DNA from 3 places in the Pseudoduganella sp. jia 12 genome. Region 3 is predicted to be linked to each of the others. Evidence: predicted binding sites of a transcription regulator. Region 3 holds the regulator's gene; each other region holds the start of a gene.
The links. The regulator FNR, encoded in region 3, switches genes on or off when oxygen is low (the NO sensors DNR and NnrR bind a similar motif). The targets are predictions, from matches to a motif close to TTGATNNNNATCAA.

Region 1 (5,460 bases), on a different contig from region 3:
TTCCAGCTCCATGCCGGAAAAGCCGAAGGCGCTGTCGCCCTCCACCGCCACCACCGGCTTGCCGCTGGTGACGGCGGCGCCGATGGCGAAGCCCATGCCGATGCCCATGATCCCCCACGTGCCGGAATCGAAGCGCTTGCGCGGCTGGTACTGGTCGATGATGCTGCGCGCGAAATCGAGCGTGTTGGCGCCTTCGTTGACGAGGTTGATATCCGGGTAGTCCTTCAGCACGTCGCGGATGGCGCGCAGCGCGCTATGGAAGTTCATCGGGTCGGGATTCCTGTCCAGCAGCGCCGCCATCTTCGCCGTGTTCTGTTCCTTCTTCTGGGCGATCGCGCCGAGCCATTCGGCGTCGGGCTTGTCGATGCCGGCACTGTCCAGGCCCGCCAGCAAGGCGCCCACGCAGGAACCGATGTCGCCGATCAGCGGCGCGGCGATCGCCACGTTGCTGTCGATTTCCGTGGGCGCGATATCGATCTGCACGAATTGCTTCGGCTTGCCCCACGTCTTGCCCTTGCCGTGCGAGAGGAGCCAGTTCAGGCGGGCCCCGACCAGTACCACCACATCCGCCTCGGCCAGCACGAACGAGCGGGCGGCCGATGCCGATTGCGCATGCGTGTCCGGCAGCAGGCCCTTGGCCATCGACATGGGCAGGTAAGGAATGCCGGTGCGTTCCACGAAGGCGCGGATGTCGGCATCGGCCTGCGCATAGGCGGCTCCCTTGCCGAGCAGGATCAGCGGCTTCTTCGCCTCTTTCAGCAACGCCAGCGCGCGCTCCACGGAGTCGGGGGCCGGCAGCTGGCGCGGCGCCGCATCGACTACCTTGATCAGCGAGCGTTTGGCATGACCGGCTTCGATCGTCTGCGCCAGCAGTTGCGCCGGCAGGTCGAGGTACACGCCGCCGGGCCGGCCGGACACGGCGGCGCGGATGGCGCGCGCGATGCCGACGCCGATGTCCTCCGCCTTCAGCACGCGGAATGCCGCCTTGGCGTGCGGGCGGGCGATGTTCAGCTGGTCCATCTCCTCGTAGTCGCCCTGCTGCAGGTCGACGATCTCGCGCTCGCTGGAACCGGAGATGAGGATCATCGGGAAGCAGTTCGTGGTGGCATTCGCCAGTGCCGTGAGGCCGTTCAGGAAGCCGGGCGCCGAAACCGTCAGGCAGATCCCCGGCTTCTTCGTCATGTAGCCCGCGATGGCGGCGGCGTTGCCGGCGTTCTGCTCGTGGCGGAAGCCGATGAAGCGCATGCCTTCGGCCTGGGCCAGGCGGGCGAGATCCGTGATCGGTATGCCGACCAGGCCGAAAATCGTATCGATGTCGTTGTGCTTCAGCGCATCGATCACGAGGTGGAAGCCGTCGGTGACTTCTACCGATACATTATGGGTCATGATTGTCTCCGGTTATTGTCGGGATGCCTGTCGGTTCGGGCGACATGGCCAGCTGGATCGCCTGGAATTGATCATAGCCAGCGCCAATCGTTTCAATCATTGACCGCGGTCAAGATTCACCGCATGATGTGAATTCATGCAGTTCCACGGCCCGACATGACGCTCATTGCCAACCACCCGGAACGAAACATCATTCGCGCCCAGCTCAAGCAGAACATCGTTCTCAAGGAATTGCGCGACAGCGAAATGGCCGCACTGGAGCCCTACCTCACGGTGACGAATCACCAGAAGGGCGACCTCCTCCTCAACCAGGGCGTGTACGACATGCAGCAGTACTTCATCCTGGATGGCATCCTGAAGCGGCAGGTGACGAACCACGAGGCCAAGGAGATGATCCTGCGCTTCTCGTCGGAACGCGACATCGAGACGAGCTACGCCGCCTGGTGCCTGAAGACGCCGACGCCCTACAGCATCGTGTGCATGACGAAGGCCAGGGTCGCCAGCATGCCGCTGTCGCAGTGGGTGAATTTCCTGCAAAGCCACAGCGTGGTGAAGCAGGCTTTCGAGTACGAGGTGATGAACCTGATGAGCGCCATCATGGCGCACACCATCACGCTGCACCTGCTCGATGCGCCGGGCCGCGTGCACCGCTTCATGCGCAAGTTCCCCGACCTGTTCGAGCGGCTGCCGAAAAAGGAGCTCGCCTACTACCTGAACCTGTCGCCGGAAACGCTGAGCCGTTTGAAGCACCAGGGGAAAATCTGAAAAGCAACAGTTTCTCTGTAACAAGCGAGAAATATTTTTGCCTTATTTTTGAGCGCTTTTTCATAGACAGTCATTCATACATTGAATGACAGATATGGCTGCCGTCAATTGGACCGGGGGTGTGCTGCCTTTATAATCAAAGGCATACACGCTTTCAACCATTCAAGGAGCAGCACATGAACGGTCTCACTGATAGTACAAAGCAGCAAACCAACGGCTTTTCGCTGGGTGAATTCCTCCTGTCGCTGTTCCAGCTGGACGTGCGCGACAAACTGAGCGACCAGCAGCAGGACCGCGAAGAAGCGGCCTATACCTGGGGCCTGTAAGAGCGCGACAAAACAGGACATCGCTTCAGCGATACCGAGGCCGGGACAGCATGCTGTCCCGGTTTTTTTTCGCGCTGGCGGCGTGCCCTTATGCGGCCACGGCCTTCTGCAGCCGCACGCCACCCCGGGCCTGTACCATCGCCTGCTCCAGCAGCTTCACGAGCGCATAGGCGGAGTCGATATGGGGCGTCGCCGTATCGGTCAGGCGTGCCAGCTCGATCACCGAGCCCACCAGCGCATCGATCTCCGGTCCCCTGCCCGCTTCCACGTCCTGCAGCATCGAGGTCTTGTGCTTGCCGATTTTTTCGGCCCCCTCGATGCGCCGATCGAGCGTGACGCGGAAGGCGATGCCCAGCTTGGCGGCCACGTCTTCCGCCTCGCGCATCATGTTCGCCGCCAGGTTGCGCGCCAGTGGATGCTGGCAGATGTCCACCAGCGTGGAATGTGCCAGCGCGCTGATGGGATTGAAGCTGAGGTTGCCCCACAGCTTCAGCCAGATTTCCGCCCGGATGTTTTCCAGCACGGGGGCTTTCAGGCCCGCGTGTTCGAAGCACGCGGCCACGGCACGCGCCCGCGCACTGGTGCTGCCATCGAGCTCGCCGAGCGGGAAGCGATTGCCTTCGATATGGCGGATCGCGCCCGGCGACACCAGCTCGGCGGCCGGGTAGACCACGCAGCCGAGGATGCGCGCGGGCGGGATGCGCTGCGCCAGCACGCCCGCCGGGTCCACGCTGAGCACGGGGCGCCCTTCGAACGCGCCGCCATGGCGATGGAAGTACCAGAACGGAATGCCGTTCTGCATCGTCACCACGACCGTATCGGGGCCGAACAGGTGGCCGATGCTGTCCGCCACGTCCACCACCTGGTGCGCCTTCAGCGCGACGATGACGATATCCTGCGGCCCGGCCGCGGCATAGTCGTTCGTGGCGCGCACCCGGGCCGCCACCTGCACCTGGCCGCACGCCTCGATCAGCCTGATGCCGCGGTTGCGGATGGCCTCCAGGTTCGCGCCGCGCACGAGGAAGGTCACGTCCTCGCCCGCCAGCGCCAGCCGCGCGCCCACCAGGCCGCCGATGGCACCCGCTCCAATCACTGCGATCTTCATCATATGCTCCTTGGTTTTACTCGAAACGGTTGCTGAGCCGGCCGATGCCGTCGATCTCCACGACGACCGTGCTGCCCGGCCGCATCGAGCCCACACCGACCGACGTGCCGCACAGCAGCAGGTCGCCCGGTTCCAGCGTCATGTCCTGCGACACGCGGCTGACGAGTTCGGCGACGGAAAACACCATGTCGTTGACCGGGTAGTCCTGGCGCACCTCGTCGTTCAGGATCGTGCGCACCACCAGCATCGCGGGATCGAGCCCGGTGGCGACCACGGGGCCGAACGGGCAGAACGTATCGAAGCCCTTGGCGCGCACCCATTGGGGGAAGGTGGGATCGCGGCCGATGATGTCGCTCACGGTCACGTCGTTGGCGCAGGTGTAGCCGAAGATGTGCTCCGCCGCATGCTCGACGGCGACGCCGCTGCATGTGCGGCCGATCACGATCGCCAGTTCGCCTTCGAAGGCCACCTTGCCTTCGCAGCGCGGCCTGCGGATCGTGCCGCCCGGCGCCAGGAACGAAGTGGGAGGTTTCATCAGGTACAGCGGTTCGGCCGGCGGCGGCAGGCCAAGCTTCTTGCCAAGAGCGTGGAAATTGTTCCACATCGCCAGCACCTTGCCCGGCACGACCGGGGTGTACAGCTCGACGTCGGCAAGATGGAGGGCGATGTCGGTGCGTTGCGGCGCGTCGAACATGTCGCCCTTGAAGACGCGGATCTTGTCGCCCTCGAGGGTACCAAAGCGAACGGTATCGAGATGCCTGAAACGAATCCAGTGCTGGATCATGGAAGCCTCCGTGGGATGGCGGCGAGCAGGTATAAGGGCGTGGGAAGCCCGCGCGCGCGGATGGCGCACGCGGGACCCCGAGGAGAAACGTGGATCAGGTGATGATGCGGGCCGCGGTGGCCGTGCCGGCGCTGGCGCTCATGACCTTGTCGTCGTCATGCACGCTGACCATGCCGGAAGACTCTTCGATGAAGCGCTTGCGCATCGGGCGCAGTACCCACCAGGCCATGATGGCGGCCACCGCGTTCATGCCGCAGCCGACGAAGAACACCGCTTCCCAGCTGCCCGTCATGGCGGTGATGATGCTCGAGATCGGCACGAAGATCGATGCCGTGCCCTTCGCCGTATACATCAGCCCGGCGTTGCCGGCGGCGTTGCGGGTACCGAACGTGTCGGCCGTGGTGGCAGGGAACAGGCTGTAGATCTCGCCCCAGGCAAAGAACACCAGCCCGGTCAGGATGACGAACATGATCGGGTCACGACCGAAGTAGTACAGCAGGATGATGCCCACCGATTCCAGTGCGAAGGCGATGAACATCGTCTTTTCCCGGCCGATCTGGTCCGATACCCAGCCGAAGAATGGCCGCGTCAACCCGTTCAGCACCCGGTCGATCGCCAGGGCGAACGTCAGGGCCGGCAGGACCATGCCCATGACGTTGAACTTCACGCCGTCGATCTCGAAGTCGGTTGCGATCGGGCCCATTTGCGCGGTGGCCATCAGGCCGCCGGCGGCGACCAGCACGAACATCGTGTACATCACCCAGAACACCGGAGTGCGCACCATCTGCGAGGGCTTGAAGTCGGCCGTTGTCTGCAGCACGTTCGGATTGACCTTCTTCTTGACGGCCTTGCTTGCGGTGTGGGGCGGACGCACCATCATCAGTGCCAGCAGGATGACGATCGCTCCCTGGCCGATGCCGAAGTACAGGAACGTGTCCTGGTAGCCGCGTTCCGCGATCATGTTCGAGATCGGGATGATGGTGGCGGCCGAGCCGGCGCCGAAGCCTGCCGCGGTCAGGCCCGCGGCCAGGCCGCGGCGGTCCGGGAACCATTTCAGGGACTGGCCCACGCAGGTGCCGTAGACGGCGCCGGCG
Region 2 (5,460 bases), on a different contig from region 3:
CTGGGAAAGCCAGGACTCCGCCGGCGGCGACGGCTACCTGCACTATGCCAGCGATTATTTCGACCGGCTGTACGAGATGGCGGAATACCTGATCACGGCCGGCTACGCCTACGTGGACAGCCAGAGCGCCGAGGAAATGGCGGCGAACCGGGGTAATTTCAATACGCCGGGCGTGAACTCGCGCTTCCGCAACCGCCCCGCCGAGGAATCGCTGCAACTGTTCCGCGACATGAAGGCCGGCAAGTACGCCGATGGCGAGCACATCCTGCGCGCGAAGATGAGCGAAGACGCGATGGCGTCGCCGAACATGAACCTGCGCGATCCGGCGATCTACCGCATCCGCCATGCGCACCACCACCGCACGGGCGACAAGTGGTGCATCTACCCGATGTACGACTACACGCACCCGATCTCGGATGCGCTGGAAAACATCACGCACTCCGTGTGCACGCTGGAATTCCAGGATCACCGGCCATTCTACGACTGGCTGCTGGAAACGCTGGCGGCAGGCGGCTTCTTCAAGAAGCCGCTGCCGAAGCAATACGAATTCTCGCGCCTGAACCTGACGTACATCGTCACGTCCAAGCGCAAGCTGCGCCAGCTGGTCGAGGAAGGCATCGTCGACGGCTGGGACGATCCACGCCTGTCCACGCTGGTGGGCATGCGCCGCCGCGGCTTCACGCCGGAAGGCATCCAGCTCATGGCCGAACGCACGGGCGTGACGAAGTCCGACGGCTGGATCGACTTCGGCGTGCTGGAAGGCGCCGTGCGCGAAGACCTGGACCCGAAGGCGCCGCGTGCGATCGCCGTGCTCAAGCCGTTGAAACTGGTCGTCGACAATTTCGACGCCAATGAAAGCGTCGAGTGCAGCTCGCCCGTGCACCCGCACCATCCGGAACTGGGCAACCGCACGTTCCCGTTCACCCGCGAGCTGTGGATCGAGGAAGAGGATTTCATGGAAGTACCGTCGAAAGGCTACTTCCGTTTCTACCCGCCGATCGGCGACCAGCCGGGTGCGCGCGTGCGCCTGAAATACGGCTTCGTGGCCGAATGCACGGGCTACGACAAGAACGAGAACGGCAAAGTGATCGCCGTGCACGTCAATTACTTCCCCGACAGCAAATCCGGCACCGATGGCGCGAACAACTACAAGGTCAAGGGCAACATCCACTGGGTCAGCGCGAGCGCCGCGCTGGAAGCGGAAGTGCGGCTGTATGACCGCCTGTTCACGGACCCGCAGCCGGATGCCGGCGGCAAGGACTTCAAGGAATTCCTGAATCCGAAGGCCAAGGAAGTGGTGACCGCCTACCTGGAACCGGGCCTGAAGGATGCGCAGGCCGAGCAGCGCTTCCAGTTCGAGCGCCACGGCTACTTCGTGGCCGACCGGGTCGATTCCCGGCCGGGCAAACCCGTGTTCAATCGCATCGTCACGCTGAAAGACAGTTGGGGAAGCGCGAAGTAAATCCTGAAGAAAAGCCGCCCGCGAGGCGGCTTTTCCATTAGCAAAACTGGGGACGTACCCTTGTTTCTCGGCATTTTAGTGACAGACAGGGCTATGCTGCGCCAGCGTCACTCTTGCTGCCATAAGGATTTCTTTCCTGGAAACCAGGGTACGTCCCCTGTTTTTCGTTCGTGCATGAGATTCACCACGGTGACAGACGAGGGCTGCGTCTGCCGCAACGGTTCCTGTCCGGGAGTCGCTTTGTTCTTGACGCAGCTCACCTCGACTGCCTATATTTTGAACACGAACTCAGCTCTCCCAGCGCGCCGTCCATGAAACAACCTTTGTCAGGAAAATTGCACGAAGCGAAACCCTCCTGGTGGAGCGGCGTGCTGCTGTCGATGCTGGTCGGCGCCGGATTCTACGCATGGATGGCCAACTCCCTCGAAAGCGAGGCGCTGGAACGGTTCCGCAACCAGGCCCGCAGCATCCAGCACAATATTGCCGGCGGCATCAAGGCATGTACCGACGTGCTGCGCGGCGCCGCCAGCCATTTCCAGGCCAGCGAGGAAATGTCGCCCCAGAGTTTCCATCGCTACGTGCGAGGCCTGGACATTCCGCATAATTTCCCGTCGATCGCCACGATCAACTTCGCGCAATACGTGCCGGACGAGCGCCGCGCCGCGTTCGAACACCAGATGCGCAGTGCGACGGTACGCGAGCTGGGCTACCCTGAATTTCGGATCTCGCCCTCCGGCCAGCGGCCCGATTACACCGTCATCACGCTGCTCGAACCGATGTACGGCGCCAAAGGCAAGTTCGGATACGACCTGGCCTCCCGCCCCGCCGTTGCCCGTGCCCTGGAGCAGGCGCGCGACACGGGCGCGATCTCCACGTCGGGCCTGCCGGTGCAATTGCCCGAAGCGCCCACGCAGTTCGGCATGCCGTTGCGCTTGCCCGTGTACCGGGCGGACATGCCGGTCGACACCGTGGCCGATCGCCGCGCCGCTTACCTGGGCTCGGTAGGCATCGGCTTTTCCGTGCCGCGCCTGGTGGAGGCGGCCATGGTCGATACGCCGGTGCGCGAAGTGCGGGTGCGACTGTACAGCGCCGTGGCCGGCACGCCGCCGGATGGCCATCCGAATGGCCACCTGCTGTTCGACAGCATCGAATCGGCCGCCGGCCGGGCGCCGCCGGACGATCATGTTGAGTTGAGCCTGCCCGTGAACTACAACGGCAGGCTGTGGCAGGTGTATTTCGATGCGCCCCGGGGGGCGCTGTTCTCGAGCTTTGACGCCTACCTGCCGTGGCTGGCCGCGCTGGTCGGCTTTGTCAGCACGCTGCTGATGTACGCGCTGTTCCATGCCCAGGTCTCGTCGCGGCGGCGCGCGCTGCAGATGGCGCGCGACATGACGCGCGAATTGCGCGACAGCCAGGCCAAGCTGCAACTGTCGCACCAGCGGCTGCGCCGGTTGGCCGCACATGCCGAGCAGATCAAGGAGGAAGAACGCAAGCGCATCGCCCGCGAGATCCACGACGACCTGGGCCAGAACCTGCTGGCGCTGCGGATCGAAGCCGATATCCTGGCCAGCCGCACGGCGTTGCGCCACCCCCGCCTGCACTCCCGCGCCACCGCCACGCTGAAACAGATCGACGACACGATCCGCAGCGTGCGCAACATCATCAACGATCTGCGGCCGAACGTGCTCGATCTCGGGCTGTCGGCCGCGGTGGAATGGCAGATCACGCAGTTCCGCAAACGTTCCGGCATCGAGTGCGACGTGCTCGACCCCGACGGCACGCCGGATCTGGACGACCGCTGCGCCGTGGCACTGTTCCGGGTGCTGCAGGAATCGCTCAGCAACATCCAGCAACATGCACGGGCCACGCATGTGCGCGTGGAACTGCGCCAGCTCGGCGGCACCCTGCGCATGGTCATTGCCGACAACGGTATCGGCCTGCACGACGGCAGCCGCAACAAGAATGGCTCGTTCGGCCTCGTGGGCATCGAGGAACGCATGAGCTTACTGGGCGGCGACTGCTCCATCGTCAGCCGGCCCCATGGCGGCACCACGGTCACCGTCACGGTGCCGGTAGCCTGGCGCGCTGCGCAGCCGGCAATCGGCGAGTTTGCAAACTAACAGTAATCATTCATAACAGAAAATAGTTGCATATAAGCCTCCTATAGTTTGAGCAAGATCAATAGCGCCATTTAAGCAAAGGCAACAATAGGCCTTGTTTTAATTGCATTGACCTACCTCAACAATAGGAGACCAAGGATGACTGACTACACGACGATCGAAGAACTGGACCTGGACCCCATCAAGGTCAAGCTGATGCACAAGGAATCAGGCGAAGGGTGGAGCCTGGAGCATGCCAACGCGGTGGAGAAGGAATACCGGCGTTTCCTGATCCTCATGAAAAAATATCCGGACGAACAGTCCGCGCCGCTGATGGACGTGGACACGTTCTGGCATTACCACATCCTCGATACGCTGAAGTACGCGTTCGATTGCCAGGCGGTGTTCGGTTATTTCCTGCATCACTTCCCTTATATCGGCCTGCGCGGCGAAGAAGACGAGCAAGTCCATCAAAGCATGGGCGCGCGCATGAAGGAACTGTACGAAGAAACGTTCGGCGAGGATTACCTCCGCGCGGGCACCACTGCCTGGTCGGGCCGCGCGACGGCATCGCAGGACACGCAAATCGCCTGGTCGGGCATGGCGACCCAGTTGGCTGCGAAGACCGCCTGGTCGGGCATGGCAACGCCGGCAGCAAAGACCGCGTGGTCGGGTGCGGCAACCGCACTGGCCGCAAGGACCGCCTGGTCGGGTATGGCAACGCCGGCCGCAAGGACCGCCTGGTCGGGCATGGCAACGCCGCTGGCCGGGCAAACCGCCTGGTCGGGCCGTGCACCGGACGCGGCGACGCCGATCGACGGCGCGCAAATCCCGGCGGTCAGCCCGGTCTACACCGTGCGGCCGCGACTGGCGCAAACCACCGCCTGACTGCTGCCTGGTGCATTGTCGCGGAACCGCAACAGCGGTTCCGCGCCTCTTCCCCCTGGCCTTCCCGCACGATTGAATCGTTTCTTGCAATCCGTAAAGAACGACCTATACTGGGGTTTGTTGATGTTTCCTTGCATCAACATCAATTCAGATACGGCATCGCAGTGCCGGCAACCCTTGGAGAGGATGTACATGGTTTCTACCGAACATTTCAAACAGATCGCCGAACTCGACCTGGAGCCCATCAAGGTCAAGCTGATGCACGAGGAATCGGGCGAAGGCTGGTCGCTGGAAAAGGTCAATGCTGTCGAGTTCGAATACCGCCGTTTTCTGTACCTGATGAAGATGTTTCCGAACGAGCAGACCGCGCCGCTGATGGACGTGGACACGTTCTGGCATTACCACATCCTCGATACGATGAAATACGCGGTCGATTGCGACAAGGTGTTCGGCTATTTCCTGCACCATTTTCCGTACATCGGCCTGCGCGGCGAAGATGACGAGGAAGCGCACCGCCGCGTGGGCGACCGGATGAAAGAGCTGTACGAGGAGACCTTCGGCGACGCCTACCTGCGCAACGCCGAGCCGGCATATTCGGGGCGCATCAGCGCCGATGCCGCGTATTCCGGCCGGATCGGCACCGATGTCGCTTACTCGGGCCGCATCGGCACCGACACGGCCTATTCCGGAAGGATCAGCGCGCAAACCGCCTATTCGGGCCGTATCGGCACCGATGTGGCCTATTCGGGGCGGATCGGCACGGAGACCGCCTATTCCGGCCGCATCGCCTATTCCGGCCGCGCCGCCGCGCCGACCGTTGCCGCGCAAACGGCGTATTCCGGCCGGATCAGCGACGCGAACGTGAGCCCGAAAACGGCCTATTCGGGCCGCATCGGCACCGCAACGGCTTATTCCGGCCGTATCGACGCGGCACCGGCACAGACCGCGTTCTATACGGAACGTCCGCGCCTCGCCTGAGCACGCCCCAATGAAAAAAGCCGGCCCCGCAAC
Region 3 (5,460 bases):
CGTTCGTCACCTTCGCCGGCATCTGCGTGTGGGCGTGGTCCGCGCGCAAGCAGCGCGACTTCGCGCAGGCGGCGCAACTGCCCTTTGCCGACGAGGAGAAGCACGATGGCTGATTTCACCAGCGATTTCTGGAACCTGTACATCGCCGTGCTGACGGTGCTGGGCATCCTGGGCTGCGGCGTGCTGCTGTACACCCAATCCACGTTCAAGGCGCCCGCCGGCAAGGTGGAAACCACCGGGCACGTATGGGACGACGACCTGACGGAGCTGAACACGCCCATGCCCCGCTGGTGGATGTGGCTGTTCTACATCACGATCGTGTTCGCCGCCGCCTACCTGTTCCTGTATCCGGGCCTGGGCACGTATGCCGGCAAGTTGGGATGGCAATCGTCCAGCCAGTACAAGGCCGAACTGGCAAAGGCGAACGATGCCTACGGCCCGCTGTTCGACCGGTACCGCCGGCAGGATGTGAAGGCGGTGGCCGCCGATCCGCAGGCGCGCGCGATGGGCGAACGGCTGTTTCTCACGTATTGCGCCCAGTGCCACGGCTCGGATGCGCGCGGCAACAAGGGCTATCCGAACCTGACGGACAGTGACTGGCTGCACGGCGGCACGCCGGAGGCGATCAGGCAGACGATCATGAACGGCCGGCATGGCGTGATGCCGCCGATGGGCGCGGCGCTGGGGTCCGACAAGGACATCGAGAACGTGGCCCACTATGTGCTGAGCCTTTCCGGCAGCCCCGTGGCCGATCCGATCAAGAGCGTTTTCGGCAAGAGCAAGTTCACCGCCTGCTTGGCCTGCCATGGCGCCGGCGGCACCGGCAACCAGGCGCTCGGCGCGCCGAACCTGGCGGACAAGACGTGGCTGTACGGCGGCAGCGCCGAGGCGATCATGGACACCATCCGCGAGGGCCGCGACAACACGATGCCGGCGTTCGGCGACTTCCTCGGCGAAGGCAAGGCGCATGTGCTGGCCGCCTACGTGTGGGGCCTGTCCAATCCGGCGGAGTAAGGCATGAACGCTCCGCCCCCCGAACAGGTCATCCGCATGTACGAGAAGCGCCAGCCGATCCATCCGCGCGAAACGGACGGACGCTACGCGCGCCTGCGCTGGCTATGCGTGTGGCTTACGCAGCTGGCCTACTACGCCACGCCATGGCTCACGTGGAACGGCCGCCAGGCCGTGCTGTTCGACCTGGGCACGCGCAAGTTCTACCTGTTCGGCCTGGTGCTGTGGCCGCAGGATTTCATCTACCTGGCCGCGCTGCTGGTCATCTGCGCATGGGGGCTGTTCCTCGTGACGGCCGTGGCGGGCCGCGTGTGGTGCGGCTTCGCCTGCCCGCAAACGGTGTACACGTCGGTCTTCCTGTGGATCGAACGCAGGATCGAGGGATCGCGCGCGGCGCGCATCGCACTGGACCGGCAAGGTCCGTCGCTGCGCAAATCCGGCAAGCGCACCGCCAAGCATCTCGCCTGGGGTGCCGTGGCGCTGTGGACGGGTTTTACTTTTGTCGGCTACTTCACGCCGGTGCGCGAACTGGGCACCGGCGTGGCCACGCTGTCGCTCGGGCCGTGGGAATGGTTCTGGGTGCTGTTCTACGGCTTCGCCACGTACGGCAACGCCGGCTGGCTTCGCGAACAGGTGTGCAAGTACATGTGCCCCTACGCCCGTTTCCAGAGCGCGATGTTCGATCGCGATACACTGGTCATCACATACGACACGCGGCGCGGCGAACCGCGTGGAAAAAAGTCCACGAACGGAGCCTGCATCGACTGCACGATGTGCGTGCAGGTGTGCCCGACCGGCATCGACATCCGCGACGGCCTGCAATACGAATGCATCGGCTGCGCTGCCTGCGTGGATGCCTGCGACGGCGTGATGGACCGGACCGGCCAGCCGCGCGGCCTCATACGCTACAGCACGGACCGCGCGATGACCTCGAACCTGCCGGCGGCGCGGATCCGGCAACGCGCATTGCGTCCGCGGGTGCTGGCCTACTGCGCCGCGCTGCTGGTGGCGTGCTTCGCCACCGGCTTCGCACTGTCCACGCGAATCCCCCTCAAGGTGGACGTGATCCGCGACCGCGGCTCGATGGGCCGCGAAGTCGACGGCGGTGCGATCGAGAACGTGTACCGGCTGCAGGTGATGAACACGTCCGAACAGCCGCACCGCTACCGCATCGCGGTCGCCGGCCTGCCCGGCCTGGTGCTGGCCAGCGGCGACGTCGTTGCGCTGGCCGCCACCGAAACACGTGCCGTGCCGGTGCGGGTGCAGGCACCGCATGGCGCTGGCCAGGCTGGATCCAACGACATCACATTCACGCTGGCGGCGCAGGGCGACGCGCACCTCGCCGTCGAAGAGCGCGCGGTATTCATCGTGCCGCGCTGAAGGAGACAGGCATGCAGACGATTTCCGCCACGCCGTGGTACCGCGAACGGTGGCCCTGGCTGCTGATGGCCGGTCCGGCCGCCGTGCTGGTCGCCGGCTTCGGCACGGCCTGGCTGGCCTTCGCGCAGCCGGATGCGCTGGTGGTCGGCGATTACTACAAGCGCGGCAAGGCGATCAACCAGGACTTGCGGCGCGACCGCGCCGCCGCCGCGCTGGGTGCCGCCGTCGCGCTGCGCTACGATCCCGCGCACGGCGTGCTGCAGGGCCGCCTGTCCGCGGCCGTGCCGTTGCAAGGCGCCCTGCAGGTGCACCTGGCCCACGCCACGCAACCGGAAAAGGACTTGCGGCTGCTGGTGCGCCCCGATCGCGATGGCGACTTCGCCGTGCCGCTGCCGCTGCTCGAGCGCAGCCGCTGGACCGTGCTGGTGGAGGACGAAAAGCGCACGTGGCGCCTGGAGGGCCAATGGCTATGGCCAGCGCAACGGGCAGCCTCGCTGGCGGCACGGCAAAACCGGTGACAGACACCGGTTTTTCTGGAATATTTCCTGGACCCTGGCAGACAGTGGGCAGTCAGGCGCAGGTTTCGGTGCCCGCCGTGATGGCTTTCAGCCGCGCCAGGTCGAGCACCTCGATTTCGCGGTTCGCCACCTTCAGCAAGCCCAGCTTCTTGAATTTGTTCAGCAGCCGGCTGATGCTCTCGATCGTGAGGCCCAGGTAGTTGCCGATATCCTCGCGCGACATGCGCAGCTGGAACGCGGTGCCCGAATAGCCGCGCGCTTCGTAACGCGAAGCCAGGTTGACGAGGAAGGCGGCGAAGCGCTGCGTGGCCTGCATATTGCCCAGCAATAGCATCACGCTTTGCTCGCGCGTGATTTCCTGGCTCATCATGCGGTGGAAGTGGCGCAGCAGGGTCGGCATGTCGATCAGCAGCTGTTCCAGGCTGGCGAACGGGATTTCGCACACTTCGCTGTCTTCGAGCGCCTGCGCGCTGCAATAGTGGCGGTCGGTACTGATCGCGTCCATGCCCAGCAATTCTCCCCCCATCTGGAACCCAGTCACCTGTTCTTCGCCGTTGGCGTTGATCTGGTAGGTCTTGAAATGGCCGAGCCGGATCGCGTACAGGCGCGTAAACGGGTCGCCGATGCGAAACAGGTTCTCGCCCTTCTGCAGCCTGCGGCGCCGGCCGATGATCTCGTCGAGCTTGTCCATATCGCCCATCTCCAGCCCCATCGGCAGGCACAGCTGGTGCATGCTGCAGGTGGCGCAGCGCGCCTTCAGGATGTCGATCGTTGCGCCGGGCAGGGTGAGGGAGGGAAGCTCGTGCATCATGGTCATGGTCCGGTTACGGTGGCCTCCAGTGTACTGGATACCACTTGCCAACACGACGGCGGGAAACTTGCATGCAGCGTGCCCTTCCGCACAGTGTGCAAGTCATGCGGCGGCGCATAGTGGCCCGACAAGATGGCGGGAGGAGACATGCATCCGCTTGGTATCAAGGCGAAAGTCGCGCTGGCGACGACCATCACGTCCATCGTGATGATCGCGCTGGTCACCTTTCTGCAGGCCCAGCGCATGCAGGAGGATTTTTCGCGCGTGCTGTTTGCCCAGCAGGACGCGCTGATCGCCCGTACCGCGCTGGAACTCGATGAACGAATGGCGCTGCTGCGCGACATCGTTGCCGAATCGGCGCGCTGGCAGCCGCGCGAGATCTGCAGCGACCCGCCCGCCCTGCGCGCCCACTACGACTACCGCGCCGTGCTGCGCCTGTTCGACGATATCCTCGTCGTCAGCCCTGCTGGCGTCATCGTGGCGGATGTGCCGGCGCTGCCGGGCCGCCCCGGCATCAGCGTGGCGGACCGCGCCTACTTCCAGCGCGTGATGCGGGAAAAGGCGCCGCTGATCGCCGAACCGGTCATCGGCAAGTCGGTCGGGCAACCCGTCGTGCAGATCGTCGCGCCCGTGCTCAGCGAAGAGGGCGATGTGGCCTGCGTGCTGATCGGCGTGCTGCGGCTGTACAAGGACAACCTGCTGGGCCACCTTCGATCGGCCAAGGTGGGCCGCACCGGCCATTACTACATCGTCACCGGCTATGAGCCGTCGATCTACGTGGTGCACCGTGACCCCGCCCGCCTGATGCAGCAGCGCGACCCACGCGGTTTTCCATCGACGTTACGGGCGATCCGCGAAGGGTTCGAGGGCACCACGATCAGCACCGATGGCTATGGCGTGCGCGCGCTGCTCAGCTACAAGCGGCTGAAGACGGTGCCCTGGGTCCTGATCGCTATCCTGCCCGCCGAAGAAGCCTCCGAACCGTTCGAAGACCTGCTGTCACGGCTGGCGCTGTGGGGCACGCTGGCCTCGCTCGTCACCGCGGGCGTCATCACCTGGATCATGTTGCGGATGATGTCGCCGCTGATGCGCCTGCGCGACGCGATCGGCGCCCTGCGCGGCGACCCGCGGCACTTCACGCCGCTGCCGGTCGCCTCGCGCGACGAGATCGGCGAGCTGACCGGCGCGTTCAACGACCTGATGCGCGAACGCGAGGCGGCCGACGACCATGCGCGCGAGCTGATGGACGAGCTGGAGACGCGCGCCGCCGAGCTGGAACGGGCGCGCGACCGGGCCGAGGCGGCGAACCGGGCCAAGAGCGACTTCGTGGCCAACATGAGCCATGAAATCCGCACGCCGATGAACGCCGTGCTGGGCATGGCGCAACTGCTGCAGAACACCGACCTTTCGCCGCAGCAGCGCAAGTACCTGCACATGATCCGCACCGCCGGCGATTCGCTGCTGGGCATCCTGAACGACGTGCTGGATTTCTCCAAGATCGAAGCGCAGCGCATGGAGCTGTCGCCGGTCGAATTCGACCTGGACGAATCGATGAGCACCCTGGCCACGACGATGACGATGAATGCGGGCGACAAGGAACTGGAACTGGCCATCGTCGTCGATGCCGACGTCCCCCGGCTGCTGCACGGCGATGCGCTGCGGCTGCAGCAGGTGCTGGTGAACCTGGCCGGCAACGCGATCAAGTTCACCGCGCAGGGCGAGGTCGTCGTCGAGGTCAAG

Region 1: the regulator FNR is predicted to act here: its motif matches at 1,486-1,499, upstream of oxc (oxalyl-CoA decarboxylase).
Region 2: the regulator FNR is predicted to act here: its motif matches at 3,691-3,704, upstream of ACY65G_RS26355 (glycine-rich domain-containing protein).

Annotation. Positions count from the first base shown of each region.
Region 1 is NZ_JBUXKP010000007.1:196,984-202,443, forward strand. It holds gene oxc (oxalyl-CoA decarboxylase) at 1-1,386, opposite strand, end outside; gene ACY65G_RS17235 (Crp/Fnr family transcriptional regulator) at 1,543-2,151, shown strand; gene ACY65G_RS17240 (hypothetical protein) at 2,328-2,477, shown strand; gene ACY65G_RS17245 (2-dehydropantoate 2-reductase) at 2,566-3,582, opposite strand; gene ACY65G_RS17250 (fumarylacetoacetate hydrolase family protein) at 3,599-4,366, opposite strand; gene oxlT (oxalate/formate MFS antiporter) at 4,461-5,460, opposite strand, start outside.
Region 2 is NZ_JBUXKP010000014.1:73,714-79,173, forward strand. It holds gene ACY65G_RS26345 (glutamine--tRNA ligase/YqeY domain fusion protein) at 1-1,462, shown strand, start outside; gene ACY65G_RS26350 (CHASE domain-containing protein) at 1,774-3,582, shown strand; gene ACY65G_RS26355 (glycine-rich domain-containing protein) at 3,721-4,449, shown strand; gene ACY65G_RS26360 (glycine-rich domain-containing protein) at 4,642-5,427, shown strand.
Region 3 is NZ_JBUXKP010000008.1:96,401-101,860, reverse strand. It holds gene ACY65G_RS18655 (cbb3-type cytochrome oxidase subunit 3) at 1-113, shown strand, start outside; gene ccoP (cytochrome-c oxidase, cbb3-type subunit III) at 106-1,014, shown strand; gene ccoG (cytochrome c oxidase accessory protein CcoG) at 1,018-2,391, shown strand; gene ACY65G_RS18640 (FixH family protein) at 2,403-2,909, shown strand; gene fnr (fumarate/nitrate reduction transcriptional regulator Fnr) at 2,962-3,720, opposite strand; gene ACY65G_RS18630 (response regulator) at 3,868-5,460, shown strand, end outside.